One region of the Varibaculum massiliense genome, then DNA from elsewhere that is predicted to be linked to it. Evidence: riboswitches for the same ligand, from Rfam matches in the RefSeq annotation. Region 1 holds a riboswitch; the other holds the start of a gene.
What was found. Region 1 has a riboswitch for ZMP and ZTP ahead of purH (bifunctional phosphoribosylaminoimidazolecarboxamide formyltransferase/IMP cyclohydrolase). Riboswitches for the same ligand answer to the same signal wherever they lie in the genome.
Positions count from the first base shown of each region.

Region 1 (14,772 bases):
CCGGCGTGTCCTTTTACCCATTCGAATCTGACTTTTCCCCTTCTACTGGGGTCAGATAGCAGCTGGTCTAGGCGTTTCACCACTTCTAGGTTGGCTACTGGTTTGCCACCGCCGGTTTTCCAGCCTTTTTTCTTCCAACCGAACCGCCATTTGGTCAAAATGTTAATCACGTATTGGGAGTCCGCCTGGATCAATAAATCATCGGCTATTCCGGCAGTTTCGGTGAGTAGATCGGCTACTGCCATCAGCTCTGCCTGGTTATTAGTTCCCCGGGTAAAACCGCCGGCTCGCCAACATTCAGGTGACAGGTACCAACACCAGCCGCCGGCACCGGGATTGCCGAGGGAGGAACCATCTGTTGCTGCGATAATCATCTGCAATCTCCTTACTGCACACTTGGCAAATCAAAATAACCTGGGGACGCCGGTCGGCGTCCCCAGGTTATCAGTACCAGTATCAGATCTATCGCTCAGGCAAGGCATTTGTCTGCCGAGCCCGCTAAATGGCTGGCAGCTTTAAAAATCAGTGACGGACTTGCTGTCAGCCGTGATTAACCGCCTAGTGCCAGAAATGGCGGGTACCGGTCAGGTAGAGGGTTACCCCTGCCTCCTGGCAGGCTTTGATGGTTTCTTCATCACGAATCGAACCCCCTGGCTGCACAATCGCTTTTACGCCCGCATCAATCAGGGTTTGAGGACCATCCGCAAAGGGGAAGAAAGCATCAGAGGCGGCCACCGAGCCGCGTGCCCGCTCGGGAGCGGCCTCGCCTTCCGGCGCCTGTCCCAAGATGTTGGCGCGTTGAACCGCCAGAGCACAAGAATCAACGCGGTTAACTTGCCCCATGCCAATGCCGACCGTGGCCTGATCCTTTGCCAGCAAAATAGCATTCGATTTCACTGCCCGCACGGTCTTCCACGCAAAGGCTAGGTCAGCTAGGGTTTGTTCATCTGCTACCTGTCCCGCGGCCAATTTCCAGTTTTCTGGATTATCTCCCTCGGCCTGCAGGCGGTCACGAGTTTGCGCCAACACTCCCCCGCTGATCTGCCGGAACTCCCATTCCACTGGAGCATCCGCATCAATCCGCAAAATCCGCAGATTCTTCTTAGTTTGCAGCAGCTCAAGCGCCTCTGCTTCATATTCGGGGGCAATAATCACTTCGGTGAAAATCGGTTTCACCTGCTGCGCCATCTTTAGTGTCACTTCACGGTTACAGGCAATCACCCCGCCATAGGCCGACAGCGGATCGCAGCCGTGCGCCAGCAGATGTGCCTTTGCTACGTCCTCAGCAACTGCAATCCCGCAGGGGTTGGCGTGTTTGATTACCGCCACGCAAGGCTCGCTATGGTCGGTGGCAGCCCGCCAAGCCGCATCAGCGTCAGTGTAGTTGTTATAACTCATCGGCTTGCCACCCAGCTGTTCTGCCTGTGCCAGACCGCCTTCTTCATCGGTGAAGCGGTAGACCGCGGCCTCTTGATGCGGGTTTTCCCCGTAGCGCAAGCTGTACAGTTCCTTGAGCTGCGGTTTCCACTCTTCCAGGTTAGGCAGGGCGCTGCTGGTGGTAGCCGCGTCCTCGCCCTGGAGTTGCTTAGCAAACCAGGAAGAAATCTGGGTGTCGTAAATAGCGGTGTGGTTAAAAGCCTTAGCAGCAAGTTCGCGGCGCTCCTCGGCAGTGAAGCCCCCGCGCTGCAAAGCAGCCGCTAGATCATCATAGGAGCTGGGATCAACGATCACTGCCACATCGGCGTGATTCTTGGCGGCCGCCCGAATCATCGAGGGACCTCCAATATCGATTTTTTCGATGCAATCCGCAAACCCCGCACCGGAAGCCACCGTGTCCGCGAAGGGGTAAAGATTGCAAACCACCAGGTCAATCGGGGTTACTTTTAATTCTTCTAGCTGCGCAACGTGGGCCGGCAGCTCCCGGTTAGCCAAAATCCCCGCGTGAATCAGCGGGTGCAGAGTTTTTACCCGCCCGTCTAGGCATTCGGGAAACCCGGTTACCTGGGAAACTTCAGTTACCTCTACCCCGGCAGCGGCAATCTGATGGGCGGTAGAACCGGTGGAAATAATCTCTACCCCAGCAGCCTGTAGGCTTTTTGCCAGTTTATCCAGACCGGTCTTATCGTACACGCTGACCAGGGCACGTTTAATGGGTTTAATTTCGCTCATGACGCGGGATCCTTTTGTTGCATTCTTTGTCCAGCCCAGGCGAGCGACTGTCCCTTTACGTTCCCCAGTGGTAATCCACTTTTTTCGCCAGTCACGTAAAAACCAGTCTACCCTGCTGGCTTCGGCGACGAAAGTTAGTCTTGGTCGGGAATTTCAATAGCTTGGGTGGAGGTATCGTCCGCATCGCGGTGCGGTTTGCCAGCTTTTAGCCGTCCTCGTTTGAAAAGTGAGCGTTTGATTGCTGGCCGCGTGAGCTCTGCTGCTGGGAGCCGCTTAGCAGAGGATTTTATTTTTTCTAGTTCTTGCTGTTCTTTAGCAATAACTTCATCGGTTTTGCGTTCTGCCCAATCGGTGACTAAATCTTTGATTTCTTCGGTGTCAGCCGGGAGCGCGCCGCGAGAGCGGGCAAAGATTTCTTGCGGAGTTGGCGGAGCCGGGCGGGTCGGCTCTGGGGACTCCTGCTCACTTGCTGTTTCACTGTCCGAGTTACCGGTGGTTTCGGAGGTGCTTTCTTCGGGGACATTTTCGTTGTTTTCTTCCCGCTCGTCCTCATGCTCACTTTCTTCATTAGCGAGAGTTTCTGGCTCATCAGCTTCAGGCAGTTCGCGCGTCTGGGGAATCTCTGTCGTTTCCTCCCCTTCCACGACTGGGGAGGCTTCTGGCGACTCACTTTCTGCCGCATCTTCGGTTGCGTTTTCTTCTTTTTCAGTGGCGGTCTGCTCGCCTTCTGCTGCGTCCGCGGCCTTAACGGTAGTATCGCTGCTCAAAGGAGTCCAGGAGCGGTAACCTTTCGCTTTTTCTTTCGCGGCTGCAAAACCTTGGCGGCTAGCGCGCACACTCGCCCTCTTGACCTTAAAAAATTTATCTGCCAAATAGGCGCGGGCGTGGGGATGCAAAACCGTTCCTACCAGTATAATTGGCACCCAAACCAGGAATAATCCCATGGCGGCAACAGCCAATGGATGCGCCCCCCAGGCAGACATCCGTCCCGCGCCGATAGAACCGGAGGCTAAGAAACAGAACCAAGTGGTCAAAAAGGTAAATAAAAGCCCTCCCACAAGGAAAGATGCTACGTGTGAAAAGAAGTCAACCCGAGCCATTACGGTATAAAACAGATATCCAACCATCAGGCTAAGTACCGCAATCAACGCCAATACCCAATATCCGGGGGTTTGGGCAGGTAGCGCCCCCAGGATAGGCACTGCCGGAATCGGGCCAGCTTTCACCTGAGTTAAAGAACGGATAGTGCCGGTACCCTGCTGGAATCCCGGCCCCAAAATCCAGGCTAACGCCCAGGTCTGAACGGTAGGCAGATAGAGCAGTTGCGCCAACCACATGAGGGCGCCTGCCCCCAGGGATACCCCGTACAGGTCATAGATTTTATTTACTGCCGTGATATGGGAAAACACTTGGGCGAGCACCAGAATCAAGGTGACAATCCCGAAGAACATAAACATTTGCCATCCGGCACGTACCCCGGAAACTACCCAGCCAGGCACCGTCCAGGTGCTATTAGTTCCGTCCCAACTGCGCTCATCGCGGTCGATTCCCAGGCGACGATTTTCCAGATCTTGTCTATAGGCGCGGTCGGGCTGGCGCATCCGCAGGATGAGAGTCCGGCTCCACGCCGTAAAACGGTTAAAATCAGCAGCTAGACGCGCTTTAGGACGGAGCAGCGAAGGTTTTTCGGTATCGGGACGCTGATCGCGGTCAAATAGGTAAAAAGCGTAGGCAACAGCGGCAAGACCGTGTAGGAACGCCCAAAAAAACAAGCCTCCCAGACTATAGGCTCCGCGGATTGCTAGACCCACCAGGGTGGCAATTGCCGCTTGCGCAAAAGGATAAGCCCACAGGATGGTTTTACTTTCGAGGACGAAACTATGTGCTAGGCGCCCAGCTAACCACAGGTAGGCAATCCACAGTCCCAAAGGAATCACCGATAAGGTGGCGGCTCCACCGAGGGTGCCGCTTAGGGGAACCCCGAAGCCTAATGCCCAGACGCTGGCGCCTACTGTCAGGGATTCCGTCCAGACAGTATCCACCATCCAGGGGTTGCCAGAGGTGGAAAAATACACTCCCGCACTGATCGCTAAGAAAATTATCCAGGGAAATATGCAGGTGATGAGGGCGGCGGCCACCATCCGGGGAATCCCTCGCGGAATCCTCACGGTGAGGGTGCGCCGCCCCTTTTGGGAGCTAGCTACGGTTTTGTTTCCAGCCGATTTTGCGGATACTTTCCCAGCAGGGGAAGTTTTCTGTCTTGCTAGCCGCAATTTCCCGCCTAAGGGGCTCCCCTTACCTTTCTTGGTGCCGCCGGAGCCATTCTTGACTTTGTCGGAATACTTATTTTTGCCCCCCGGACGCTCAGTTCCGGATTTTCGCGCGTTTTTCTTTTCTGGTTTAGGCGATTTTCCTACGGAGGTATAGGCGGATACTTTCCTCGCACCCGCAGGTTGCCGAGGAATCTTTGGAACTTTAGGCCGCCGTAACATCCCTACTATTGTCCACTTTTTCGCGGTACTGCCATTTAGGCGCACCGCGCTCAAGCCTGCCCCGCGCTGAATAATGGTTGTGGGGGCGGCGCTAGGCGCCGCCCCCACAACATTTTCAGGTATTTCAATTTTAGCTGACGTGCTGTCACCAGCGGGAGGATTAGCTAACTGGCAGCAACTGCCATTTAGCTAAGCGCTTTATATGCCTCCCGCGCCAGCTCGGCAGTCTGGGAAGGAGTCTTCCCGACTTTTACGCCGTGGGCTTCCAAGGCTTCTTTCTTGGCTTGGGCAGTCCCTGCCGAACCGGAGACGATAGCGCCCGCATGCCCCATGGTTTTACCTTTAGGAGCAGTAAAGCCTGCTACATAGGCGATCACCGGTTTGGTGACATTAGCGGCGATATAGTCGGCGGCGCGTTCTTCCGCGTCTCCCCCGATCTCACCAATCATCACGATTACTTTGGTGTCGGGGTCTTTTTCAAAGGCCTCGAGAGCATCGATATGGGTGGTACCCACCACCGGGTCACCGCCAATCCCCATACAGGTGGTAAAGCCGATATCGCGGAGCTCAAACATCATCTGATAAGTCAAAGTACCGGACTTGGATACCAGTCCGATGGGACCAGAACCGGTAATATCGGCGGGGGTAATCCCCACATTGGACTGTCCCGGGGTAATGATTCCCGGACAGTTAGGGCCGATAATCCGACAGCCCTTTTCCAGGGCGGCATTTACGAACTCGGTGGAATCTTGTACCGGGATTCCCTCGGTGATCACCACGATTAGCGGCATTCCGGCCTCAACCGCCTCTAGCACCGCCCCTTTAGCGAAACGCGGGGGAACGAACACTACCGAAACATTCGCGCCCTCTTTTTCCATTGCTTCTTTTACGGTGCCAAAAACCGGTACCGAAACCGTTCCGGCTTTAATACCTTTCTTTTCTGCGGCTTCTCCCAGGGGGACGATATCGAAATCGACCGTTTGCCCTGCTTTCTTGGGGTTGGTACCCCCTACCACATTGGTACCGGCACCTAGCATTAATCGGGTGTGTTTGCGCCCCTCGGAACCGGTCATGCCCTGTACGACAATCCGGGCTGAGGAATCAAGGAATACTGACATTTGGTTTCTCCTTATTCTTTTACCGATTCTTAACAGCCGGCAGCGAGTTTAGCTGCCTGGGCGGCACCGGCATCCATAGTTTCTACCATGGTCACCTGCTGCAGGTTCGCTTCTTCCAAAATCTTGCGACCAGCCGCCACCGCGTTACCATCTAGCCGCACCACCAGCGGCTTCGTGGCTTTATCGCCCAACATTTCGATTGCTTTCACGATTCCGGAAGCTACCTGGTCGCAGGCGGTGATTCCCCCGAATACGTTTACGAATACTGACTTGACCTGGGGATCGCCCAGAATCACGTCCAACCCATCAGCCATCACCTGCGCGGAGGCGCCGCCCCCGATATCTAGGAAGTTGGCTGGTTTCACTCCATATTCCTCGCCCGCGTAAGCCACCACGTCCAAAGTAGACATCACTAGACCAGCGCCGTTACCAATAATCCCCACCTGACCTTCCAGGTGTACATAGTTCAAGCCTTTTTCTTTAGCTTTGGCTTCCAGAGGATCCTCGGTGCGTTTGTCTACCAACTGGTCGTGACCGGGCTGCCGGAAACGGGCATTATCATCCAAGGTTACTTTCCCGTCCAGGGCAATAATCTCGCCTTCTTCACTGGATACTAGGGGGTTTACCTCGACCAGGGTAGCATCCTCGCCCTGGTAGACATCCCAGAGCCCCTCCAGCACCGGTACGGCCTTAGCGATCAGCTCTTCATCCTCGAAACCGGCCTGTTTCAGAATGTTGCGGGCAACATCCTCGTCAATCCCAGTAACCGGCAGCGGAACTTTGGCCAGTGCCTCCGGGCGCTCTTTGGCTAGCTGCTCGATTTCCATGCCGCCTTCTTTAGAGCACATCGCCAGGTGGCGACGGTTTGAGCGGTCAAGCAAAATCGAGAAATAGTATTCGGAAGCGATATCGGCACCAGCGGCAACTAACACCCGATGCACGGTATGCCCCTTAATATCCATACCCAAGATTTCTTCGGCTTTTTCGCGGGCTTCCTGGGGACTGCGAGCGAGTTTAACCCCGCCAGCCTTTCCCCGCCCTCCTGTCTTTACCTGCGCTTTTACCACCACTAGGGGTGCAGCGAGTTTCTCGGCAGCTTTTTGCGCTTCTTCAGGAGTTTCGGCCACGATTCCGGCTAGCACGGGAACTCCGTGAGCCTCGAATAAGTCACGAGCCTGGTATTCGTAAAGGTCCACTTGCACGTCCTCTCAGTAAGTACCTCGACATCAAGATATAGGACTATAGTACCGCATATTTGCGCTTATTTCGTCACCAGAAAGTGTTCTCCCTCACGTTTGCGCTGGAACAGGGTTGGCATCAGAAAGCTCCGCGAAACCCGTACGGAAATGAAACATCAGTAACGATGAGGGCGCAGGTGGGGATTTTCTTTCCTTCGTGCACCCGCTGAGCTTTTACGCGGTCAGAAGCGAAAAAAATACCGGTTCACGGTACAGTTAAGTGACAGCCGGAACATGCTGGACGAAAAACCAAGAAAGTGAAACGGAAATAGCTATGCTTTTGTGGGATCGCGCAGCCGCGCTGATCGTATGCTACTTCTTGGCGACACTGCTAATTCCCTTTCTGGTCAAATACTTTAGGCAGCGCACTTTTTACATCGCCGCCCTCATGCCCCTGGGAGCCTTAATCTGGACGCTATCGCACACCCGGCAGGCTTTCGGCACGGGATCGCAAGGATTGGCTGACTTTTATCAATGGTCAAGTGCGCTAGATTTGGAAATAGGATTTCGCCTAACCGGCCTATCATGGCTGATGCTGACAGTAATTAACCTGGTTGGCGCTTTGATCTTGGTGTATTGTGCGCAATATTTCTCTGAAAATTCTCCGCGCCTTCGTCAATTTATCGCAGCTTTCCTAGGTTTTGCCGCCTCGATGTCAGGTCTGGTCTTAGCAGATCACACCATGACCCTCTATTTCTTTTGGGAAATCACCACTTTCAGTTCCTTTATTTTGATTGGTCACGAGGCTGAGGAACGTGCCTCTCGCGCTGCCGCTCGCCAAGCGATTTTGGTGACCACCACCGGTTCTTTAAGCATGTTCGCCGGTTTCGTGATTTTAGGAATCATGCCCGGAGGCTCCTTTAGAATCAGCGAACTGTTAACCGTACTCTCTTCCCCTACCGCCCTGGGCACTCCCGTCGAGCCGGTGGCAGCTATCAGCGGATTAGCGTTAATTCTTTTTGCGGCAGTTACCAAATCGGCGATTTTCCCAACCCACTTTTGGCTCCCCTCCGCGATGGCTGCCCCCACCCCGGTCTCGGCTTTCCTGCACGCTGCCGCGATGGTTAAAGCTGGTATCTACCTACTTGCCCGTTTTGCACCCGCCTTTGCCAGTTTCCCCGGACTTACCTGGGCAATCGTAGGTTTAGGGGGATTCACCATGCTGCTAGGTGGATACTCCGCACTGCGGCAAACCGACCTAAAACTGGTGTTAGCTTTCGGTACCGTATCTCAGCTGGGATTCCTGACTATGCTAATTGGCTCAGGGAACCCCCAACTTTACTTGGCGGGACTGTGCGTTTTGGCTGCACATTCCACCTTCAAATCCGGATTGTTCCTAACTACGGGTACTATTGAAAAACAGACCGGCACCCGCGAGTTTCCCAGCCTGTGCGGGCTGGGGGAACGTTCCCGGAAACTGGCCATTTGCGCTCTCGCGGGGATTCTATCTATGTCCGGAATCCCGATCACCAGCGGATACCTCGGAAAAGAGCACGCCATTACCGCTCTTCTAGGTGCAGGACGCGACCTTGAATCCGAGGTGATTCTGGCGGTCCTGATTGCCGGATCTGCCCTCACCTTCGCTTACTCGCTGCGTTATTTTTGGGGAGCCTTTAGCCATAAACATGACCGGCAGGGAACTTGTCCCCATCGCCAAAAACTGCGGGCAACCGGTAAAACTCTGACCATCATTCCCGGCGTACTTACCGGACTTTCGTTGTGCCTGGGGTTCCTGCCCGGTGTCCTTGACGGTTTTCTGGGGCAAACCGCTGTGCAAATCTACGGGAAAAATCCGGGTCATCTGCATCTTTGGTCAGGGATACTCCCCGGTTTGGTGACCGCGCTGATCCTGATTGCAGGAGGTTGGTTGTTCTGGAGTCGCGCCCGCCTGGCACGCTTGCAACGCCGTCTAGCCTTCTCGCCGCGTTGGGGCGCCCAAGGTATTTATTCGCGCACTATCCGCAGCCTAGAAAGTGGCGCCTCCTGGGTGACTGGCAAGGTACAAACCGGATCCCTACCTACTGATCTTTCGGTGATATTTACCGTTGCGGTGTTGGCAGGAGCAGTATGCATGCTAGGGATTTCCGATATGCATCGCTGGCATTTCGCCGATTCCTTCGGGCAAGCATTCATCTGTTTTGCCCTTATCGGAATGGCCACTATCTGCGTAGTTGCTCAACGTCGCCTAAATGCTGTGCTGGCACTTTCGGCTTGTGGAGCCGCAGTTGCCGCAGTTTTCGTTCTCCAGGGCGCCCCTGACTTAGCGCTAACTCAACTGGTAGTCGAAGCGGTCACTTTGACTCTTTTCTTGCTGGTACTGCGGCGCCTACCCGCACGTTTTTCTCGTCGCTTCAGCCGCTGGGCGCCCGGGTACCGGCTTCTAATGGCCGCTGCCTGCGGAGTGGGCGTAGTGCTATTAGGGCTATCCACCGCCTCTGCCCGGATTCACGAACCGGTCTCCAACCTGGTAACTACCGAGGGTAGCATTTTTGCGGGCGGTCAAAACCTGGTCAATATCTTGCTGGTGGACGTGCGAGCCTGGGATACCGTGGGGGAACTGTCGGTACTGCTAGTTGCTGCCACCGGGGTTACCGCCCTCATCTACCTGCGAGGATTATCTACTGCGCTCGCTGACTCCCAACGCGCTCGCCGATACCGACTATTGGCGAGGGCACGCAAACGGCGGGGTCGCTTAAAGGAAACTTCTGCCGCCCCCCAGCAAACCTGGCTAGCCGTCGCCACTTTAATCAATCCGCGCCGCCGCTCTATTTTGCTGGAGGTTTCCACCCGAATCCTCTTCCATACTTTGCTGCTGGTATCGGTATGGCTACTGTTTATTGGACACAACCACCCTGGTGGAGGCTTTATCGGTGGCATGGTTGCCGGTATTGCTATCACTATCCGTTATTTTGCAGGAGGGCGTTTTGAACTGCTGGAGGCAGTCCCGGCGCGTCCGGGCGGGGTGATCGCTATCGGAATGACTACTGCGGTAGTTAGCGCCCTAGTCCCCCTGGCCTTTGGCTACACCATTTTGCAAAGCGTGGAGGCTCACCTTGATTTAGGAATCTTAGGGGATTTGCACTTTACTTCTGCAATGGGGCTAGATATTGGGGTATATCTGCTGGTTATCGGGGTGGTGCTTGATTTGCTGCAGTCCTTAGGATCCGAGATTGACCGGCAGGGCGAATCTGCGGGACACCAGTTGCCGGAAATTGATATTACCGGACGCGAAGATCCAGCGGATCAGCCGCCAGGCTTTAGGGACGCTAAGGGCGAGACCTCAGTTTCGTCCTCCGCGAGCGAAGGAAAAAAGCTCCCTCCAGAACTAAGTTCCCCCTCTGAACCTCGGGAGGTACAGCGATGAGTGTTTCTTTATGTCTACTTTTAGCTGCCGGCTTCCTGGTTGCCTGCGGGGTTTACTTGGTCACTGAACGCACTTTGACCCGCATAGTTATCGGATTAGGACTGCTGGGTAACGGAATTAATTTATTTCTGCTTTCCCAGGGCGGTGCGGCCGGGACCGCCCCGATTCTAGGAACTGCCCTTTCAAAAATGTCCGATCCGCTCCCCCAGGGCATGATTCTGACTGCGATTGTGCTTTCTATGGCCACTACCGCCTTCGGTCTGGCGCTTGCCTATCGCTCCTGGCGACTGTCGGGGCATGACGAAGTTACCGATGACCTGGAAGATAGGCGGCTGGCAAAGAAAGTGGGCGATACCGAGCGTTTCTTGCGCCTAGATTTGGATGAACTCGACAAGAGCCACGGACGTAAAAGGAGGGAGCTGTGAACTTTCTGTTGGCACTGCCAGTGCTCCTCCCCCTATTAGCGGCAGCTTTAACCTTAGGATTGGGACGCCACTATCGCACCCAATCAGTAGTTGCCTTCACCACCCTGACTGCTTCCCTGGTAGTTGCCATCATGATTTTGGTGTTTTCCGACGAGGCAACCCTGGTTCTAGATGTCGGTTCGTGGGCGGCTCCAATCGGGATTTCCCTGGTTGGTGACCGTCTAGCTGCGATAATGCTGTGTACTTCCCTGGTGGTGATGGTGGCGGTACTGGCCTATTCCCTTGCAGAAGGCACTGTCCACGAGTCAGAAGATATCCCTACCCCAATTTTTCACCCCACCTACCTGGTGCTATGTGCCGGAGTTAATAACGCGTTCCTCACCGGCGATATGTTTAACCTTTACGTGGGGGTAGAAATCCTGCTCACCTCCTCTTTCGTCCTGATCACTCTGGGAGGCACCCGAGATCGGATTCGTTCCGGTACCGTCTATGTGGCGGTTTCGATGGTGGGGTCAGCGGTTTTCCTGATTGCCCTGGCTGCTCTCTATGGCGCCTGTGGCACTATGAATATGGCGCAGCTGTCTATGCGGCTAACCGAAATCGACCCGGCAGTCGCTATGCTGATCCAAACGCTATTCCTGGTGGGTTTTGGTTTGAAGGCGGCGGTTTTCCCGCTTTCGGCTTGGCTTCCGGACTCTTATCCTACGGCTCCCGCCCCGATTACCGCAGTATTTGCGGGTTTGCTTACCAAAGTCGGGGTGTATGCAATTATCCGGATGCAGGTACTGATTTTCCCGGAGTCACCGGTGGATATAGTGCTAGCAGTGGTGGGGATTCTCACCATGATTGTGGGAATCTTAGGGGCGGTCGCTCAAGACGATATTAAACGGCTGCTTTCTTTTACCTTGGTTTCCCATATTGGTTTTATGATCTGGGGGATTTCCCTGGCCAATACCCTGGGGGTGGCTTCGGCTATCTTTTACGCCGTCCACCATATTTTGGTGCAAACCACTTTGTTCCTGGTGGCAGGGATGATGGAGAAGGTAGGCGGCTCCACCTCGCTGCGCCGTCTGCACTCTCTGGCAAAAATTTCCCCGCTACTAGCCGTCTGGTATTTGATTCCGGCTTTCAACCTGGTGGGTTTTCCGCCTTTGACCGGATTTTTGGGCAAACTTGGTTTGGCGGAGGCCACGGCGGCGCGTAACACTCCCCTGGCTTGGGCGCTGCTGGCTGCGGGGCTGATTGCTTCGCTGCTCACCCTGTATGTGGTGGTGAAAATCTGGCTGCAAACTTTCTGGCAGGGACGTGAATCTGCGCAAGAAAGTGGCGGCGAAGAAGAGGAAGCGGTCGATACTTTTGATACTGCCTCCCGGATTCCGCGGGGAGTATGGACAGCAACTGGTTTCCTAACTGCAGTAACGATCGGTCTGTCGGTTTTTGCCGGTCCGGTCTATACCTTTACTGAACGCGCCACGATTTCTATGTCACGGGCCGAATATCAACGCGCGATTCTCGGCGAGGACGGACGCGGACACGGGATCTCAAAAATTGCTTCTGGGCTCCCGGAAGATTTGGTTACTGAGGTCGGAGGTCAAAATACTTCCTCGGGAGGAAAGACTAGTGCGCACGACTTTATTCTCGATGCGTTTTCGCTGGTTCCAACGGATTTTAGCGGATCCGCCCTGATGAGGGGAGGTAGCGATGACTAACGAAAAAACGAATAGGCTCGACAAAGGGAACGCAGCTCCGGTGGATTCCCCGGAGAAGATTGTGCAAGTGCTAGCAGATTCTGTTGACGACCGGGACAAGCGAGAGGGATTGGCAGAACCCCCCGCCAGCGTCAGGTCGCAACGCCCTGATCTAAAACAGCGTTTGCGAACACTGCCTCGCCGCTGCTCCTTGGGGATGACTACCTGGCTGTTTGTAGTGTGGCTATTGCTGATTCGGGATCTTTCAGCGGTTTCAATTTGTGGCGGTTTACTGCTTGCGGTAGCACTGCAGATATTTTCCCCGATGCCCCACGTCAATCCGGTCAAGCGTTTTCGCCCTCTGCGAGTAACTTGGCTGATTCTGCGGTTTGCCTGGGATTTGCTGGCTTCGGCTTTCCAGGTGGCTTATGTGGTTTTGCGCAGCAAACCGGCTCGTCCCCAGATGATTGAAGTGGAGATGGTGACCCGCTCAGAGTTTTATTTGACTATGGCATCGGCAATGACTTGCCTGGTGCCCGGGTCTTTAGTGGTGAGTGCCCAGATAAATCCTTCGCGCGTAGTTTTGCACGTGTTGGACGGACAACTTTCGGGAGGAGCGCGGGGAGTAGAGAAATCTTTGCACGCCCTCGAAATGAGAATTGTAAAAGCCCTGGGTAGCCGGGCAGAGATTCGTGAGGCCGAGGAACGTTTGCAAAGCTATGAACAGCTAGTTGCGGAGGGGAAAATCCCCTATTCGGGCAGGAGTCCTTACCTACCCGCGGATATGCCCCAGCAACCTGCTAGCGAAGGGAGGCAGGCGCTATGACCTTAATTTTCACTTTGAACTGGGCGATGTTGTGCGTTGCTGAACTACTGGCGCTCTATATTTTATGGCGGGGACCGGGGATTTTGAATCGTACAGTGGCGCTGGATCTGCTTACTGCCATCACCATCGGGATTATTTGCCTGATATCGGTTACTGGGGAGCGCGATGACACCATGCAGATTTTATTGATTCTGACTTTGGTGAGTTTCTTGACCGCGACGTCGGTAGCGCGGATTATTGGGCAGCGTTCGGCGGCGGAACAGGCTCACGATGCTGATCCTGGTGCTGCTATTAAGCCGCAGCAAGTGACCGATACGACCACGGCGGAAGGAGGACGCGATGAGTGAAACTTGGTCTACCGTCCTCACATACCTGGGAGTAGCGATTTTAACCCTGGGTTCTGCCATGACGCTGATTGCCGCCATTGGAGTGGTTAAGCTGCCAACTTTGTTGCAAAGGCAGCACGCAGCTACCAAACCGCAGTTAACTGGGTTTATTTTAACCTGTCTGGGATTAGTGGCGATTCGGCAAACCTGGTCCTGGCTTACGGTAGTGATGCTGGCGATTGTGTTGCAGACAATAACTGCGCCGATTGGGGCCCATTTGATTGGGAGAACCGCTAAACAGCGCGGAGAAATCAAAGATGCCGGTGAGACGGTTTATCGCCACCTGCACTTGCCGGTTCCCGGTAAAGATGCGCCTGCAGTAACCCGAGACAGTTAACTTCAGGTACACCCGTAAGCAAAATAAAACCACTCTCAATGTAGTTTTTATTATGCATTGGATGCTGTATTTGATACCTGAATGCTGTTTTCCCGGGGGTCTGAAGCAAAATCACCTTGCTAACAACATCTCGATATACATGTTTACGATATTGCTAATTTCCGGCACGGTAGCTATCCCGGGAGTGAGCTGCATTTAAAAATCAACCCCACGTATAGAGTAATTCTTGAACCGTGGTGACTATCGATTAATCGTGTTCTGGGAGGCTGTCTAAGACTGCCTGCCACTGGGCAATTTTTTCGGGTACGCCCGGCATGTCACCGAGGAACAGATCAATAAAAAGCAGGACAGAATCAACAAAACCAGCCCCATCACACTTTTCGTGGCTATCTAAAAGAGCTATTTGCTCGGGGGTAGCATGAGCTTCGAAGAAAGCGCGCGAAGCAGCGTAAAGCTCATCATAAGTCATCGTTTTGATCCCCGGAATAGTCGATAACCGCTATACTCATGTCCACCATGACAAGCATAGTCCTGCCTTAGACATAATCTCTGCCGGGGTGGAATCTTTCACGGCTCCAGCCTTAGACCCGATAATCCCGCGAGATTATTCCCGTAAATATTTTAGGGTCGCTTCAGACAGGGGCAAGGGATAATCTCCGGTCTTTGCGTAATCGTCCTGTAAAGTAACTAGCTGTTCGCCAAGGGTTTTCGGTAGACCGATCCGTTCCT
Region 1 is NZ_FNWI01000004.1:733,677-748,448, forward strand. It holds gene BQ5456_RS10080 (alpha/beta fold hydrolase) at 1-374, opposite strand, end outside; gene purH (bifunctional phosphoribosylaminoimidazolecarboxamide formyltransferase/IMP cyclohydrolase) at 559-2,169, opposite strand; ZMP/ZTP riboswitch at 2,196-2,274, opposite strand; gene BQ5456_RS03320 (cell division protein PerM) at 2,304-4,769, opposite strand; gene sucD (succinate--CoA ligase subunit alpha) at 4,847-5,779, opposite strand; gene sucC (ADP-forming succinate--CoA ligase subunit beta) at 5,809-6,975, opposite strand; gene BQ5456_RS03335 (Na+/H+ antiporter subunit A) at 7,292-10,381, shown strand; gene BQ5456_RS03340 (Na(+)/H(+) antiporter subunit C) at 10,378-10,806, shown strand; gene BQ5456_RS03345 (Na+/H+ antiporter subunit D) at 10,803-12,515, shown strand; gene BQ5456_RS03350 (Na+/H+ antiporter subunit E) at 12,508-13,320, shown strand; gene BQ5456_RS03355 (MrpF/PhaF family protein) at 13,317-13,667, shown strand; gene mnhG (monovalent cation/H(+) antiporter subunit G) at 13,660-14,043, shown strand; gene BQ5456_RS03365 (hypothetical protein) at 14,291-14,512, opposite strand; gene BQ5456_RS03370 (hypothetical protein) at 14,648-14,772, opposite strand, start outside.

Region 2 (14,772 bases), 710 kb from region 1:
GGAAGACCGCAACAAAGTATTGCCCATACAAAACTATCTGACCAGCAAACTTGGTCATATTCAGGCGCTGTTTGCCTCTTCCCCTTACTGGGCGGGAGTCGACACCGGGTATTGCGACAACCGGGCGATGGTATTCCAACAGCTACCTACTGCCGGCAAACCCTATCAATTTGAAACCTGGGAACAGCTGGAAGAGTTCACCTCCGGGATGCTAAAAACCGGGGTGATTGATTCCTTTGATGAGGTGCGCTGGGATATTCGCCCTTCCCCCAAGTTTGGCACTATTGAAGCGCGGGTAGCGGACGCCTCTTCCACTATCAAAGAGGTAGCAGCCTGCGCCGCACTTACGCAAGCCCTGGTAGAGACGGCTTCGCGGCAGCTAGACGCGGGTAAAGAACTGCCGGTACTGCCCGACTGGTTTGTGCGGGAAAACCGCTGGCGGGCTGCCCGCTACGGGATGGACGCCATCTTGATTGAGGACGTGCACGGGGAAGAAGCCCTGCTCAGCGAATCTCTGCCGGATTGCCTCGAGAAACTGACTCCTGCCGCCGAAGATCTAGACTGCGCAGAAGAACTCTGGTCACTGCTCGACATCGTGAAACTAGGAGTCGGCTACCAGCGGCAACGTACTATTTTTGAGCGCACCAATTCCTATGAGGCGGTAGTAGCCTTCCTAATGGCAGAAATGGAGGCAGGCGAGCCGCTTGATCCCGCGCACTTCGTAGACAAATCCCTGCACCAAAGCGGGGTCAAAGGCTGGAAAGTCCGCGCCCGCTAAACACGCGAATCCGCAAGCACTAACGTTTCAAGAGGGCGCGGGAAAAGATACGAGAGGGGCTTGAGCCGAACTTGTTGAGGCTCACGGGGCCCCGGAGTGCTTTTCCCACGCCCGTTGCCAGGGGGCTGTTGCGCTGTTAGCACGTTATTAGTACGGGGAAGGATTATAGCTGTTTGGCATCTGTAAGCGCGGGGGAGAGTTTTATCCGAGTGGGTGCGGTGGGCATAAGAAATCGGGGAGAGACTTAGTCTCTCCCCGATTTCTTGGGCGGGAGGAAAAACTCTCCCCCACGCTTAAGTGTTACTGGTTCTCGCTAGCTCCCGTTTCGGCGGGAGCGTTTGCAGTAAACATGTCATGGTCAACGTGGTTGCGCACCACCAACCAGGCCAGTGCCAACACTACGGTCACCGAGGCGAACGCGATAATCGCTGCCGGCCCCAGACCGCCCTCGAACCACATTAAAACAATCATTGAGGCAAACACCGCTAGCACTACGTAGTTGGTGTAAGGAGCCAAAGGAACATGGAACTTCGGACGCTGCAGCCCATTGCGGCGGCAGTGACGCACGAACAAGATATTCGAAATCATCACCGAACCCCACATGGAGCAAATCCCAATCCCCGCCATATAGGCGATGACGTCGAACGCCTCGGAAGGGTGAATCATGTTGATGATTACCCCCACCAAGCCGACAGTACCTGCAGCCACAATCGCCGCGTAAGGTACCGCGTTGCGGTTCATCCCCGCCAGGAAGCGTGGTGCCGAGCCGGAAACCGCTAGCGAACGCAAACCGCGACCACAGGTATAAAGTTCGGCGTTAATCGCGCTGGCTGCCGCGAGCATCACCACGATATTCATGATGGTGCCGGCAGCGGGAATACCAATGGCGGTAAAGAAGGTTACGAAGGGGGATTCGTTCTTGTCATAGACGTTGTGGGGCAACAGCAAAGTGAATAGCACAATACAACCCATGTAGAACAGCAAAATCCGCCACATCATAGAGTTAACTGCCCGGGGCAATTCTTTTTGGGGATCTTCGGCCTCACCAGCGGCGGCGCCCAAGTATTCGGTGCCACCGTAAGCAAACAGCACTCCCAGCGACATAGTGACCATGGTGAAAGCGCCCTTGGGGAAGAGACCGCCGTGCTCGGTAATCGCACCCACCCCCGGATGGTAAACCTGGCCGCCCACGGTCAGGTTTATGCCCAGAATCAAGACCACAACCGCTAAAAGCATGAAGATTACAATCGCCGCGACCTTAATCATCGCGAACCAGAATTCGAATTCCCCGAAGAATTTAACGGAAGCGAGGTTAACTATCACCATCAGTGCCAAAGCGATGAAAGCCCAGCCCCACTGGGGAATCACCTGGAAAATCTTCCAGTAATGCATATAGTTAGCAATCGCGGTGATATCGGCCATCAGCGCCGAAGAATAGGTAATAAAGGCAAACCAACCGGTGAAATAGGCTCCGCGTTCACCCATAAACTCGCGGGCGTGGGAAATAAACCCCCCTGAGGAGGGGCGATACAGGCTGAGTTCGGCCAGGGCGCGCAGCATCATATAGGCTACGGCGCCGCAGATTGCATAGACAATGGCTACTGAAGGACCGCCCTCAGAAATACGTCCGGAAGCCCCAAAAAACAGGCCGGACCCAATGGCCCCGCCCAGCGCAATCATGCGCATGTGGCGAGACTTTAACCCTTTGCGGTATCCGACATCGGATTTGTCGCGGTGAGAGGCTGTCCCCGCTGCCGACGGTTGAGTTTCGCTCATTAGATTTCTCCTAAGTTTTACCTTTTTGTACTCGATAACAGAGCACATAGGGAGTATAGGTGAGGTGCGTGCCAGACTTTAGAGGCAGTCAGCATTTGGAATCGGGCATCCAGCCACAAACTATTTAGGTAAAAGCCTCCTAGGTCACGGTAGACTAAAGAGGTAACCGTGACTGGCGTAGGTGGGATACCACCGGGGAGCAAGTTGTTAATCAGTCGCTCGCCTGGGCTGATTCGGCACTATTAATAAGGAAGAGTCAATGGGAGATAAACTTCTTATCCGATCCATCTCGCAAGTGGATCCCGAAATTGCAGCAGTTTTAAACCAAGAGTTAGAGCGGCAACGCGGCACCTTGGAAATGATTGCTTCCGAAAACTTTGTACCGCGCGCCGTACTGCAGGCGCAAGGATCCGTCCTCACCAATAAATATGCGGAAGGCTACCCGGGGCGCCGTTATTACGGAGGGTGCGACGCGGTAGATGTCGCCGAGAATCTGGCTCGCGACCGGGCTAAAGAAGTATTTTCTGCCGAGTTCGCCAATGTGCAGCCCCATTCGGGTGCCCAAGCCAACGCAGCAGTGCTATCTGCCCTGGCCAAGCCGGGGGACACCATTATGGGTTTGGCGTTAGACCACGGCGGACACCTTACCCATGGCATGAAAATAAATTTCTCTGGTCAGCTCTATAACGCCACCGCCTATCAGGTGGATAAAGAAACCAGCTGGGTGGATATGAATCAGGTGCGTGACGCGGCCTTGAAGTATCGCCCGAAAGTGATTATCGCTGGCTGGTCTGCGTATCCTCGCCAGGAGGACTTTAAAGCCTTCCGTGAAATCGCGGACGAGGTGGGCGCCTATTTGTGGACAGATATGGCGCATTTTGCGGGGCTGGTAGCTGCCGGGTTACACCCGAACCCGGTGCCGTATTCCGATGTGGTTTCTACGACTGTCCACAAGACTTTGGGTGGGCCGCGTTCGGGCATGATTTTGTCGCGCGATAAGGAATTGGGGAAGAAAATTAATTCCGCGGTTTTCCCCGGTCAGCAGGGCGGGCCCTTGATGCACGTGGTGGCGGCGAAAGCAGTCGCCATGAAGATTGCGGGCAGTGACGAGTTTAAAGATAGGCAAAAGCGCACGCTAGAGGGCGCGAAAATATTGGCGAAACGGCTGATGCAATCGGATATTGCCGAATGTGGGATTTCCCTGTTGACTGGCGGTACCGATGTACACCTGGTGATGGTGGATCTGCGTAACTCCCCGCTGGATGGGCAGCAAGGTGAAGATTTGCTGCACGAATCCGGCATTACTATCAACCGCAATACGGTACCTTTCGATCCGCGTCCTCCTCGGGTAGGCTCCGGGCTGCGCATTGGTACCCCGGCGTTGGCTACTCGCGGTTTCGGGAAGAAAGAATTTACCGAGGTAGCTGAGATTATTGCGGGAGTTTTGAAGGATGCTTGCCGGGGCAAGGTAGACACTTCTGACTACCGCGAGCGGGTAAAGGTTCTGATTAAACGTTTCCCCCTCTATTTGGGGCTTAACCAGGTTGCCTAAAGCTAAATAGATAAATGCAGGGTGGCGCGGGCAGACGATTAGAGTCTGCCCGCGCCCTCAAGCTAAGGAGAAAAATGCGTAAAGGATGGAGCGGGGACGCGATTTTGCTGGATGGGGCAGCGCGGGCTCGGCAACTGAAAGAACAGATGCGCCAGCAGGTTGAGCACCTGCATCAGCAAGGGATTAAACCGGGGCTAGGCACTATTTTGGTGGGCTCTGACCCGGGATCGGTTTCCTATGTGGCAGGTAAACATCGTGACTGCGCTGAGGTAGGTATCGAGTCGATTCGGGTGGAACTGCCCGATACGGTTTCTACGACCCAGGTATTAGCGGAGATTGAAAAACTCAACGAGAATCCCGCCTGTACCGGTTATATTGTGCAGCTGCCCCTGCCGCGCCAAGTCGATGTGAACCAGGTGCTAGAAGCAATCGATCCTGATAAGGATGCTGACGGATTGCACCCCATGAACCTGGGACGGTTGGTGCTGCGGGTAAAAGAGCCGGTAACCTCCCCGCTGCCTTGCACCCCGCGCGCTTGTATCGATTTGCTGCAGCAGTATCAGGTGCCACTGGAGGGCGCACAAGTGTGCGTAGTAGGGCGCGGCACCACCGTGGGGCGTTCCCTGCCCTTAATGCTTACCCGGAAAGATATTAACGCCACCGTCACCTGTTGCCATACCGGAACCCGGGATTTAGCTGCACATACCCGCCAGGCGGACGTGATTGTCGCCTGCGCCGGATCAGCGGGAATTATCCGGCCCGAGATGGTCAAGGAGGGCGCGGCAGTGCTGGATGTAGGGGTATCTCGCGGCGCGGTCAACCCGGAAACCGGGAAAGCCCGGTTAGAGGGCGACGTGGCCGAGGGAGTAGATAAAGTGGCGGGTTGGCTCTCGCCCAACCCCGGAGGTATCGGTCCGATGACCCGGGCAAATCTGCTGCTAAACGTGGTGGAAACCGCTATTCGACAGGTAGGTTAGGCGGGGCATAACAGATGCGTTTGCGCAAACTTTCGATTCCTTTAGCCTTGGCCGCTACCCTCGCCCTTACCCTGGGCGGCTGCGCCTCTTCCTCGAAAACTAGCTCCGGCGCGAAACCTGCAACCGTAGCTAAAACGCGCGGAGAGTTTTGCCTGGTAGAGAAAAAGAAATCTCAAGATATTCGGGCAGTGGCGCTCAGTAAAGCTCTGGGGGAGGTGCTGGCGAAACCGGAAAATAAGAAAACGGTGAAGACTGAAACTATCAGCGTAGAGAAAACCTCACAGATTGGCGGGCAGCTAAAGAAAAAGAAATGCAAGAATGTGCTTTCTTTAGAGCCGGGATTCGCGCGGGAAATGGTGCGGGTCGCAAAAAGTAATTCAGAAATAAACTTCGCCATCCTGGGGGCGATTGGGCAGGTTAAAGCGTTACCTAATGCTTCGGGTATCGATTTTGATTTGCGGAAACCCGCTTTCCTAGCCGGGTATGCCGCCGCCGGGGTTACTAAGAGTGGTCTGGTGGGGGCAGTTAGCGATTTACCGCCAGAGGATACTGATAAGAATCCGGGCAGCGCCCTTGGGAAAGATCCGGTTTCTGCTTGGGCAGGCGCCTTTCGTCTGGGGGTGGAATACTATAACCAGTTCAAAGGCTCGGGGATTAGATTTTCTTCTTGGGAACAAAGCGCGGGCGGACCGCTGCGGGTAAAAAGCAAAGAGCTGCATCAGCAACTACTGAAGTTAGCCGATGAAAGGGTAGATGTTATTTTCGTAGTGGCTAATCCGGAAGAAACCGGGGTGGTAGCGGAGTTGGCGGCTAAAGATGCGGCAGCTGTCTGGACTGGGCAAGACCTGGCAGCCAGTACCCCCGATTTGAAGGCCAATATGCTCACCTCAGTGGTTATTGATGCTTCCGGGTGCGCGAAACAGCTGCTAAAACAACTTAAAACCGGCTCGATTTCCGGCAGGGACTACCGGGGAACTCTCAAGAACTCCGGAGTTAAACTGGCTGGTTGGGGCGATTATGCGCCCAGGTTTTCTGATAGTCTCACCGCCGAATTGGCAGGTATTCGCAGCCAAATCGACAGCGGAAAAATAGATATAACGAAACTTGAAACCCATCGCGGCTAAACGAAAAACGCAAAGTAAAGGGGAAAGATGCTCAAGGTTGCCACAGTTAATGTGAACGGAATCCGGGCAGCGTTCCGTAAAGGAATGGATGCGTGGCTGGAACAGTCTGCGCCGGATGTGGTGCTGGCTCAGGAGGTACGCGCGAGCGAAGAAATCGCGCAGGAACTTTTTGGGGATGACTGGCAGGTAGCGGTGAACGTCTCGCAGCTCAAAGGGCGCGCGGGAGTGGCGGTCGCAGTGCGTAAATCCTCCCCTTGGCACCTAGCGGAATCAGCGGCAGATACGGTGCCGGTTGAGGTTCCCTCAGATGGAGGGCGCTGGTTAGAAGCGGTATTGACCCGGGAAAATGAAGGCGGGAAAGAGGACGCGCGTGTGCGAGTAGTCTCCGCCTATTTTCATTCCGGGGAAGTAGGAAGCGAAAAACAAGACCATAAAATGGCGCACCTAGAACGAATCGGTCACCGTCTGAAGCAGCTGATGTCCCCGGATGTGTCCTCGGAAAATGCCGAACCCTTAGTGCTGGTAGGCGGGGACTTCAATGTGGTGCATACCGAGCGGGATATCAAGAACTGGAAACCGAACCATAATAAACGCGCCGGAGTATTAGACGAGGAAATCGCGTTCCTGAATCGCTGGGGTGAGCAAGGCTGGGTTGACGTGGTGCGCAACCTTGCCGGGCAGGTGCAAGGACCCTATTCCTGGTGGTCATGGCGGGGTAAAGCCTTCGATAATGATGCCGGGTGGCGTATCGACTATCAGCTGGCTACCCCGGCGTTGGCAGAGCTTGCGCGCAGCCAGCAAGTTGACCGCGCCGAGGCATACAATCAGCGTTTTTCCGATCATGCCCCTGTGGTGGTTAGCTACGAAATATAAAATCGCGCCTGCCAGGATATTTATTGGCAGGCGCGACCTATTACAGTTGCTGGTTACTTACCGGCTTTCGGGTGAGTCATATCGGCAACATTTAGAGCTTTATCTAAATCTTCCTCACTGATTTCCCCGCGCTCAACAAATCCTAGATCCAGAGCAGATTCCTTGACCGTCATCTTCTCTTTCACTGCGTGCTTGGCGATTTTAGCGGCATTTTCATAGCCGATGTAACGGTTCAGCGGAGTCACAATCGAAGCCGAAGATTCTGCCAGTTCCAGGCAGTGCTCCGGGTTAGCCACGATACCATCTACGCAGCGCTCGGCGAGCAGACCGGCAACCGCTCCCAGGCAGTTAATCGACTCTAGCAGGTCCACTGCCATCACCGGCAGCATCACCAACAGGTCAAAGTTGCCTTGCGCGCCCGCGAAAGCAATCGTCTGATCGTTACCGATTACCTGGGCAGCTACCTGTACGGTTGCCTCGGGCAATACCGGGTTAATTTTGCCGGGCATAATCGAAGAGCCCGGCTGCAGATCCGGCAAAGTGATTTCGCCGAGGCCGCAGCGCGGCCCGGAAGATGCCCAACGCAAATCATTGGCGATTTTCACGAAGGAAACTGCCACTACCCGCAATGCGCCGGACATTTCTACCAAGGAATCCTGCGCGGCTTGGGCTTCGAAATGGTTCTCGGCCTGACGGAACGGCAAATCCATGTTCTCGGCGATTAGGGCAATAACCCGCTCCGAGAAACCCTCCGGAGTGTTAATCCCGGTACCGACGGCAGTGCCCCCCAAAGGTAGCTCTGCCAGGTTCTTTTCTGCGTCCTTGACCCGGTCAATTCCCTTACGTACCTGGGTGGCGTATCCGGAGAACTCTTGTCCCAGCATGATTGGGGTGGCATCCATCAGGTGGGTGCGCCCTGCCTTAACGATATTGGCGAACTCTTCGGCTTTCTTTTCTAGGCTGGTTGCCAGCTGATCTAGCTTCGGGAGCAGAGCATGCTCGACTGCCTCGTAGGCGGCAATATGAATCGAGGAGGGGAACACGTCATTAGAGGACTGGGAAGCGTTCACATGGTCATTGGGGTGAACTTTGCTGCCCTTAAAGCCAGTGGCCAAGGTAGCTACTACCTCGTTGGTGTTCATATTCGAGGAAGTCCCAGAGCCGGTTTGGAAAATATCAATCGGGAACTGGTCATCATGTTTACCAGCGATAACCTCTTCCGCGCCTTTCACAATGGCATCGCGGGTTTCGGTATCGATTACCTCTAGTTCGGCGTTAGCAATCGCTGCCGCCCGCTTGATTTGCCCTAAAGCCGCGATGTGGTGGCTGGAAAGAGTGCGACCTGAAATCGGGAAATTTTCTACCGCCCTTTGGGTCTGAGCTGCATAGAGGGCATCCTTGGGAACCCGAACTTCCCCCATGGTGTCATGTTCAATCCGATATTCTTCGCTCACGTGTAGCTCCTTTAGTCTTTATAAAAGTGGTTACTTACCTTCTAGCCTACCGGGGTTAGGGGCGAAGAACGTCCTAAAATCCGAGGAAAAGCCGGGAAAATTGGTGCAGGTGTGATTTTTGAGGTGGAAGCACCTTAGACTGGAACTATCGACAGAAAGCGGGAGCATGATGAGCAACGATGCCTCAGAGGATAAACCTACCGAATATTTGCCTGGCGGGGCGATGGCAAACGCTTATGTTCCGCGTGGTCGCCAGACTAATCGGCGGATTACTCGCCGGGTAGCGCAACCGGAACCTAATAGTACGGAGCAAAGAAAAATAGCGGTACCGAATCCGCCCGAGGGTGCGCCCTCGACTACTCCTGCCGCCTCCGCTTTCGAAGGACAACCACCTACTGAAGTAATCCCGCCGGTTAACCAGCCCTCAGCGGGCGCGCCTGGTACTGCCCCCTATCCGGTTGGCAATAATCCCGTTGCTAATACCGCTGCTACCCAGGCGATAGGTGCTTCCGGGGCGACTTATCCAGCAGCGGGAGCTGCCCCAGTTCACAGGAAATCGATAGATCCTGCCGCCGCCACTCCGCAAGTTGATTCTTTCCCCGGGGGGATTCCTCCCGCCTACAATCCCCAAGTTGACCCGGAACAGCAGCGGGAGGATCAAGAATACGAGGAAGAACGCGCAGACAAACGTCGTTTGGTAAAAGTCGCGGGCATCGTGACCGCAATCGTAGCCATCCTGGTCGGGGCGGTAGTGATTATTGCGATGACAATTTCTGCTAAAGAAGTTGTGCCCTCCGAACAGAAAACCAGCCCGTCAGAAAGTATTTCCACCAGTTCTTCGGCTCCTGAAACCACCCGGACAACTGTTCATACTGAGGAGCCCACGACCAGTAAACCTGCGACCAGTGAACCCGTGCCCGAGCAGCCGAGCGCCACACAAACCACTCCTGCCGCCCCGCCCGCCACACGGGCGACGCCCACACAAGAACCTAACCCCACCGGGGTAGAAACTCCTACTGCTGAGCCAACTCCCTCTGCCGGAAACTAAGGCACAACCTGAAGGTAAGTATCTGAGAGGTAGCCATTAACCTGCTGCCCGCATTTCAACTTTTGGGGCTTAACCCGAGCTTTCGGGTCGGGGTAAAGGAAAACGCCGGGGGCAACCCCCGGCGCCTCCTTGAAGGAGAAAACTAGCTAAAACTAAAAGCTATCCCTGCTGGCGTTGACGGGCAGCTCCGGCTGCCGCTGCCCCCACAATCCCGGCGGTATTTCGCAATTTGGCGGGGATAATCGGGGTAGAAATGTCGATTAGAGGCAAGAACTTCTCGTGTTTGCGAGATACTCCGCCGCCGACTACGAACAAATCCGGGCTAAATAGTTTCTCCATTTCCCGGTAATACTTGGTTAGCCGTTTCGCCCATTTTTTCCAACCCAAATTTTCGCGTTTACGTACCGCCGCGGAGGCGCGGGTTTCCGCGTCATGACCGCCAATCTGGATATGCCCAAGCTCGGTATTGGGAAGCATTACCCCATCCACAAAAATGGCGGTTCCAATCCCCGTCCCCAAAGTAGTAAACACGGTAACTCCCGGCTGATCTTTGAAAACCCCGTACTGTTGCTCGGCCAAACCCGCGGCATCCGCATCATTTAGTACAGCTACCGGACGCCCGATAGCCTCGGAAAATACCTCTACCGCGTTCTTGCCGACCCATTCTTGATCCAGGTTTGCCATGAAACGGACATTCCCACCCGGGAGCGGACAGGGGAAACAAACACCTACCGGCACGTCCTCGGGAAGTTCAAAATGTGCTAGGACATCCGCTGCCGTTTTGGATACCGCCTGCGGGGTTGCCGGATAGGGGGTTTCAATCCGGAAACGTTCCTGGGTAAACTCTCCGGTCTCTAAATCGACCGGGGCTCCCTTAACGCCCGATCCTCCGATATCAATACCAAATGCGATAGCCATTAGTTACTCCTTACTAGGCAGGGTCAGAATTTGCGCACCATCTTCGGTTACCACCACGGTGTGTTCGAACTGAGCTGTGCGTGAGCGATCTTTGGTGACCACTGTCCATCCATTATGCCACTGTTCCCACTCTATTGTCCCTAGAGTGAGCATAGGCTCAATAGTGAACACCATTCCCGGCTCCATCACGGTGTTATAGGAGGGGGCGCAATCATAGTGGGGGACAATCAGACCGGAATGGAAAGCCTCGCCAACGCCGTGACCAGTAAAGTCGCGTACCACTCCATAACGAAAACGCTTCGCGTAGGCACTGATTACCCGCCCGATAATGTTAATTTCGCGTCCCGGCTTCACCGCTTTAATCCCGCGCATCATGGCGTTATAAGTGCGTTCCATTAGCAGCTGGGATTCTTTATCTACCTGACCGACGCTAAACATGGCGCAGGTATCGCCGTGTACCCCATCTTTATAGGCAGTGATATCCACGTTGACAATATCGCCTTCTTGCAGGGGCTTATCGTCGGGGATTCCGTGGCAAATAACTTCATTCACCGAGGTACACAGGGATTTCGGGAAGCCCATATAGTCCAGGCAAGACGGGTAGGCACCCTGCGAAACAATATAGTCGTGACCGATTTTATCGAGTTCATCGGTAGTTATCCCGGGTCTAATTGCTTTTCCTACCGCGACGAGGGCGTCGGCAGCAATCTGCCCGGCAGCGCGAATCTTTTCGACAGTTTCCGGGGTTTTAGTATCGGAAGCGGTGATGCGTTCCGGGCCGTCATGGAAAAGGTATTCGGGACGCTCAATTTCCTTGGGAACATCCAGCTTGGGGCTAACAGTTCCGGCTTCCTGATTTCCCAAGGGGGCGCGTTCAGCTAGTTCTTTAAGGCTAAGTCCTTGATATTCATTCATGTCTCTATCCTACGCGGGCAGGCAAATGTTCCGGATTCAACGCGTTTTTAGCTGGAGGATACAGGTAAAGAGAGGAAAAGCGTAGGAAGAGAGGAAAGACGGATAGGGGGGTAGGGCGCCCATAGAGGCGGGCGGGAAAAGTTAGAAAAGGGGCAAAACTAGCTAAACCGTAACCGAGAACGCTTAAACGGACTCGCGGGAAACGTACTGCAAAAGCTGACCGCTGGGGGCTTTGCCGAGGTCTAGCTCATCGCCCTCACGCTGGGCTATATGCATTAACTCTTGATAGGCGAGTGCCTGGGTATCAACATTTATTGAAGATATAGGGGGGCGAGAAACTTGACCAGCGGGAGAGTCGAAGCCACCCACAACCGAACCATCTTGAGGAACCATCCTGCCGCATTCGCGCAAACCATGCACAATCGCCATCGCCGTCGTATCGTCAATCGCGCAGAACCCGTCCAAACTGGGGTGCTTTTGCAAAGCCGCGAGCAGGTAAGAGGCAATGTTCTCGGGATCTGTGGGCAGCTCCAGTTGGATAGGAGACGCCAGCCCCGTTGCCTGGCACACCATTTGAGCAAAGAAGTAATAGACGGTAGCCGCTTTTTCAGGGTACTTCCCCCGCCAATGCACGAAAGCCAAATGGCGACGATTCCGTTTTACTTGGGCATCTACCTGAATCTTAGCCATCTGGAACGTGACTAAATTGGCGGGATTCTGTCGATCCTTGCCCTGTAGCAAAGAATCAAGCACCGTGGCTTCGCACTTTTTTAGTTCCCCCAGAGTCTTTTCGTCCAGCGGGAAAAGCGGCAAAACCGCAGCATCAGTTTCCCTAATAGTGGAAAGCAGATTCTCGGGATGATCTTCCAGGTGAACTGTGCAAACTACGCTGATTCCCGCCTGGGCTAGCATAATCGTCATATCGCGTAGCAGGGCGGAGTGAACCTCGCCAATATCGACGGAAGGCACAACGATATCAACCTTCGTTTTTCCAGCTAGCGTCGCCAAGGTGCCTCCTCGATTGCAAGTTTGTTTCCATTCTACATATTAACGCCATCAAGTGCGGCTATCTTCGCACGGTATCTTTTTGTATTCGCGTCTTTGGAAAGTTTCGCTTCGCGGTCTGAAATTACCCCCGAATTTACTTGGCAACTAGAGTGTAAGACAAAAGAGAGAACAAATATTGATGAAAGGTGAACCTGTGTCTGACGCGACCACACCTATCTCCCCGCTAGATCAAGAGGGAATTGCCCGGGCAGTTGCGGCGGCAGAAGCCGATTTTTCTGCTGCCGACTCGCTAGAAGAATTAAAGAGGGCGCGCGGGGTTCACCTGGGTGACAGCGCGCCGATCATCCTGGCTAACCGGGAGATTCGCAATCTGGATAAGGCGGATAAAGCCCAGGCGGGCAAGAATCTGGGCGGCGCTAAGAAACAGCTGCATGCTGCATACGATCAGCGCCTAGCCGCCCTCGAGAAGGAAAAAGAAGCCCAAACTTTGGCGGCAGAGGCACTGGACGTAACCCAGGTGGCGCAGCGTTACCCGCAAGGTGCGCGTCATCCCCTGGAAACCTTGATGGAAGATATTTCTGACTTTTTCGTGTCTATGGGTTGGGAAATCGCGGAAGGCCCGGAAGTCGAGCACGAATGGTTCAACTTTGATTCTCTCAACATCGACCCCGATCACCCGGCGCGGCAAGAACAAGACACCCTCTATATAGATGGGCGCTCTTTGGGGGGAGAAAACCCTGGGGATGGGAACCTGGTGCTGCGCACTCACACTTCGCCGGTGCAGGCGCGAGTGATGCTTTCGCGGGGAGTGCCGGTCTATATTGCTTGCCCCGGGAAAGTTTTCCGTGCCGATGAACTGGATGCTACCCACACCCCAGTGTTTCACCAGGTAGAGGGGCTGGCAGTCGATAAGGGTCTGACGATGGCGGATCTGAAAGGCACCCTGGATCATTTCGCGCAATCCATGTTCGGGATGGAAGCCAAAACCCGCTTGCGTCCCTCTTTCTTCCCCTTTACCGAGCCCAGCGCAGAAATGGATCTGTGGTTCCCGCAAAAGAAAGGCGGGCCAGGCTGGATCGAATGGGGCGGCTGCGGCATGGTAAACCCGAATGTGCTGATAGCCTGCGGAATCGACCCGAATGTGTATTCCGGCTTCGCCTTCGGGATGGGCATTGAACGCACCCTGATGCTGCGACATGGAATCACCGATATGCACGATATTGTCGAGGGCGACGTGCGATTTTCTAAACAGTTCGGCACTACCGGAAGGGGAAACTAGCAATGCCATTTGTAGCGCTTGATTGGCTAAAAGATCACGTCGAGGTAGTGCCGGGTACGGATATCAAACAGCTTTCCTATGACCTGGTCAAGGTAGGTTTGGAAGAAGAAGCCATCCATCCGGCCGCGGTAATTGGACCTTTGGTGGCCGGGCGGGTTTTGACCCTGGATGCCAAAGAACAATCCAATGGGAAAGTCATTAACTATTGCCGAGTCGATGTCGGCGAGTTTAATGACCGTCCCGGGGAAGGCAAAGAGCCCTCCGAACTGCCCAGTCGCGGAATTATTTGCGGCGCCCACAACTTTAAAGTGGGAGATTTAGTAGTGGTGTCGCTGCCGGGAGCAGTTCTGCCCGGTGATTTCCAGATTGCCGCCCGTAAAACCTATGGACATATTTCTGACGGAATGATTTGTTCCCAGCGGGAACTGGGGATTGGCGATGACCATAACGGAATTATTGTCCTGGAGCAGTTACTGCCGGAAAAGGCGGCAGCCGGGGAGCTGCCTGCTCCCGGCGAATCAGTGATTGAACTGTTGGGATTGGGGGAGGAAACCCTAGAAATCAATATCACCCCCGATCGCGGCTACTGTTTCGCAATGCGCGGGGTGGGGCGCGAATATGCCCACTCCACGGGGGCTAAATTCACTGACCTGGGGCTGGCAGAGAATCTACCTTCCGGGTCAGTACCAGCGGCCACCGAGGACGGATTTGCGGTTAAAGTCGCAGATGAGGCTCCGATTAATGGCAATGTTGGTTGTGACCGGTTTGTCACTCGCATTGTGACCGGTATTGATGCGCAGGCGGCAACTCCGGACTGGATGGTGCGCCGCCTGGAACAGGCAGGAATGCGTTCTATTTCGCTGGCGGTAGATGCCACCAACTATGTGATGCTGGATTTGGGGCAGCCCCTGCATGCTTATGACCTGGATAAAGTATGCGAACCGATCGTGGTTCGTCGGGCGAAAGCCGGCGAAAAGCTAACTACCCTCGATGAGGTAGAGCGCACCCTTGATCCCGAAGATTTACTGATTACCGACTCCCCGGAGGGCGTAGAAGGCTCCCGGGTGCTG
Region 2 is NZ_FNWI01000004.1:1,448,480-1,463,251, forward strand. It holds gene BQ5456_RS06480 (glutamate--cysteine ligase) at 1-778, shown strand, start outside; gene BQ5456_RS06485 (amino acid permease) at 1,079-2,554, opposite strand; ZMP/ZTP riboswitch at 2,713-2,790, shown strand; gene glyA (serine hydroxymethyltransferase) at 2,814-4,106, shown strand; gene BQ5456_RS06495 (bifunctional methylenetetrahydrofolate dehydrogenase/methenyltetrahydrofolate cyclohydrolase) at 4,181-5,083, shown strand; gene BQ5456_RS06500 (BMP family lipoprotein) at 5,098-6,207, shown strand; gene BQ5456_RS06505 (exodeoxyribonuclease III) at 6,235-7,080, shown strand; gene BQ5456_RS06510 (class II fumarate hydratase) at 7,134-8,534, opposite strand; gene BQ5456_RS06515 (hypothetical protein) at 8,701-9,582, shown strand; gene ppgK (polyphosphate--glucose phosphotransferase) at 9,742-10,500, opposite strand; gene map (type I methionyl aminopeptidase) at 10,504-11,415, opposite strand; gene BQ5456_RS06530 (substrate-binding domain-containing protein) at 11,599-12,423, opposite strand; gene pheS (phenylalanine--tRNA ligase subunit alpha) at 12,602-13,702, shown strand; gene pheT (phenylalanine--tRNA ligase subunit beta) at 13,705-14,772, shown strand, end outside.
Region 2: it holds a riboswitch for ZMP and ZTP, as region 1 does, so the genes downstream of both, glyA (serine hydroxymethyltransferase) here and purH (bifunctional phosphoribosylaminoimidazolecarboxamide formyltransferase/IMP cyclohydrolase) in region 1, are expected to answer to the same signal.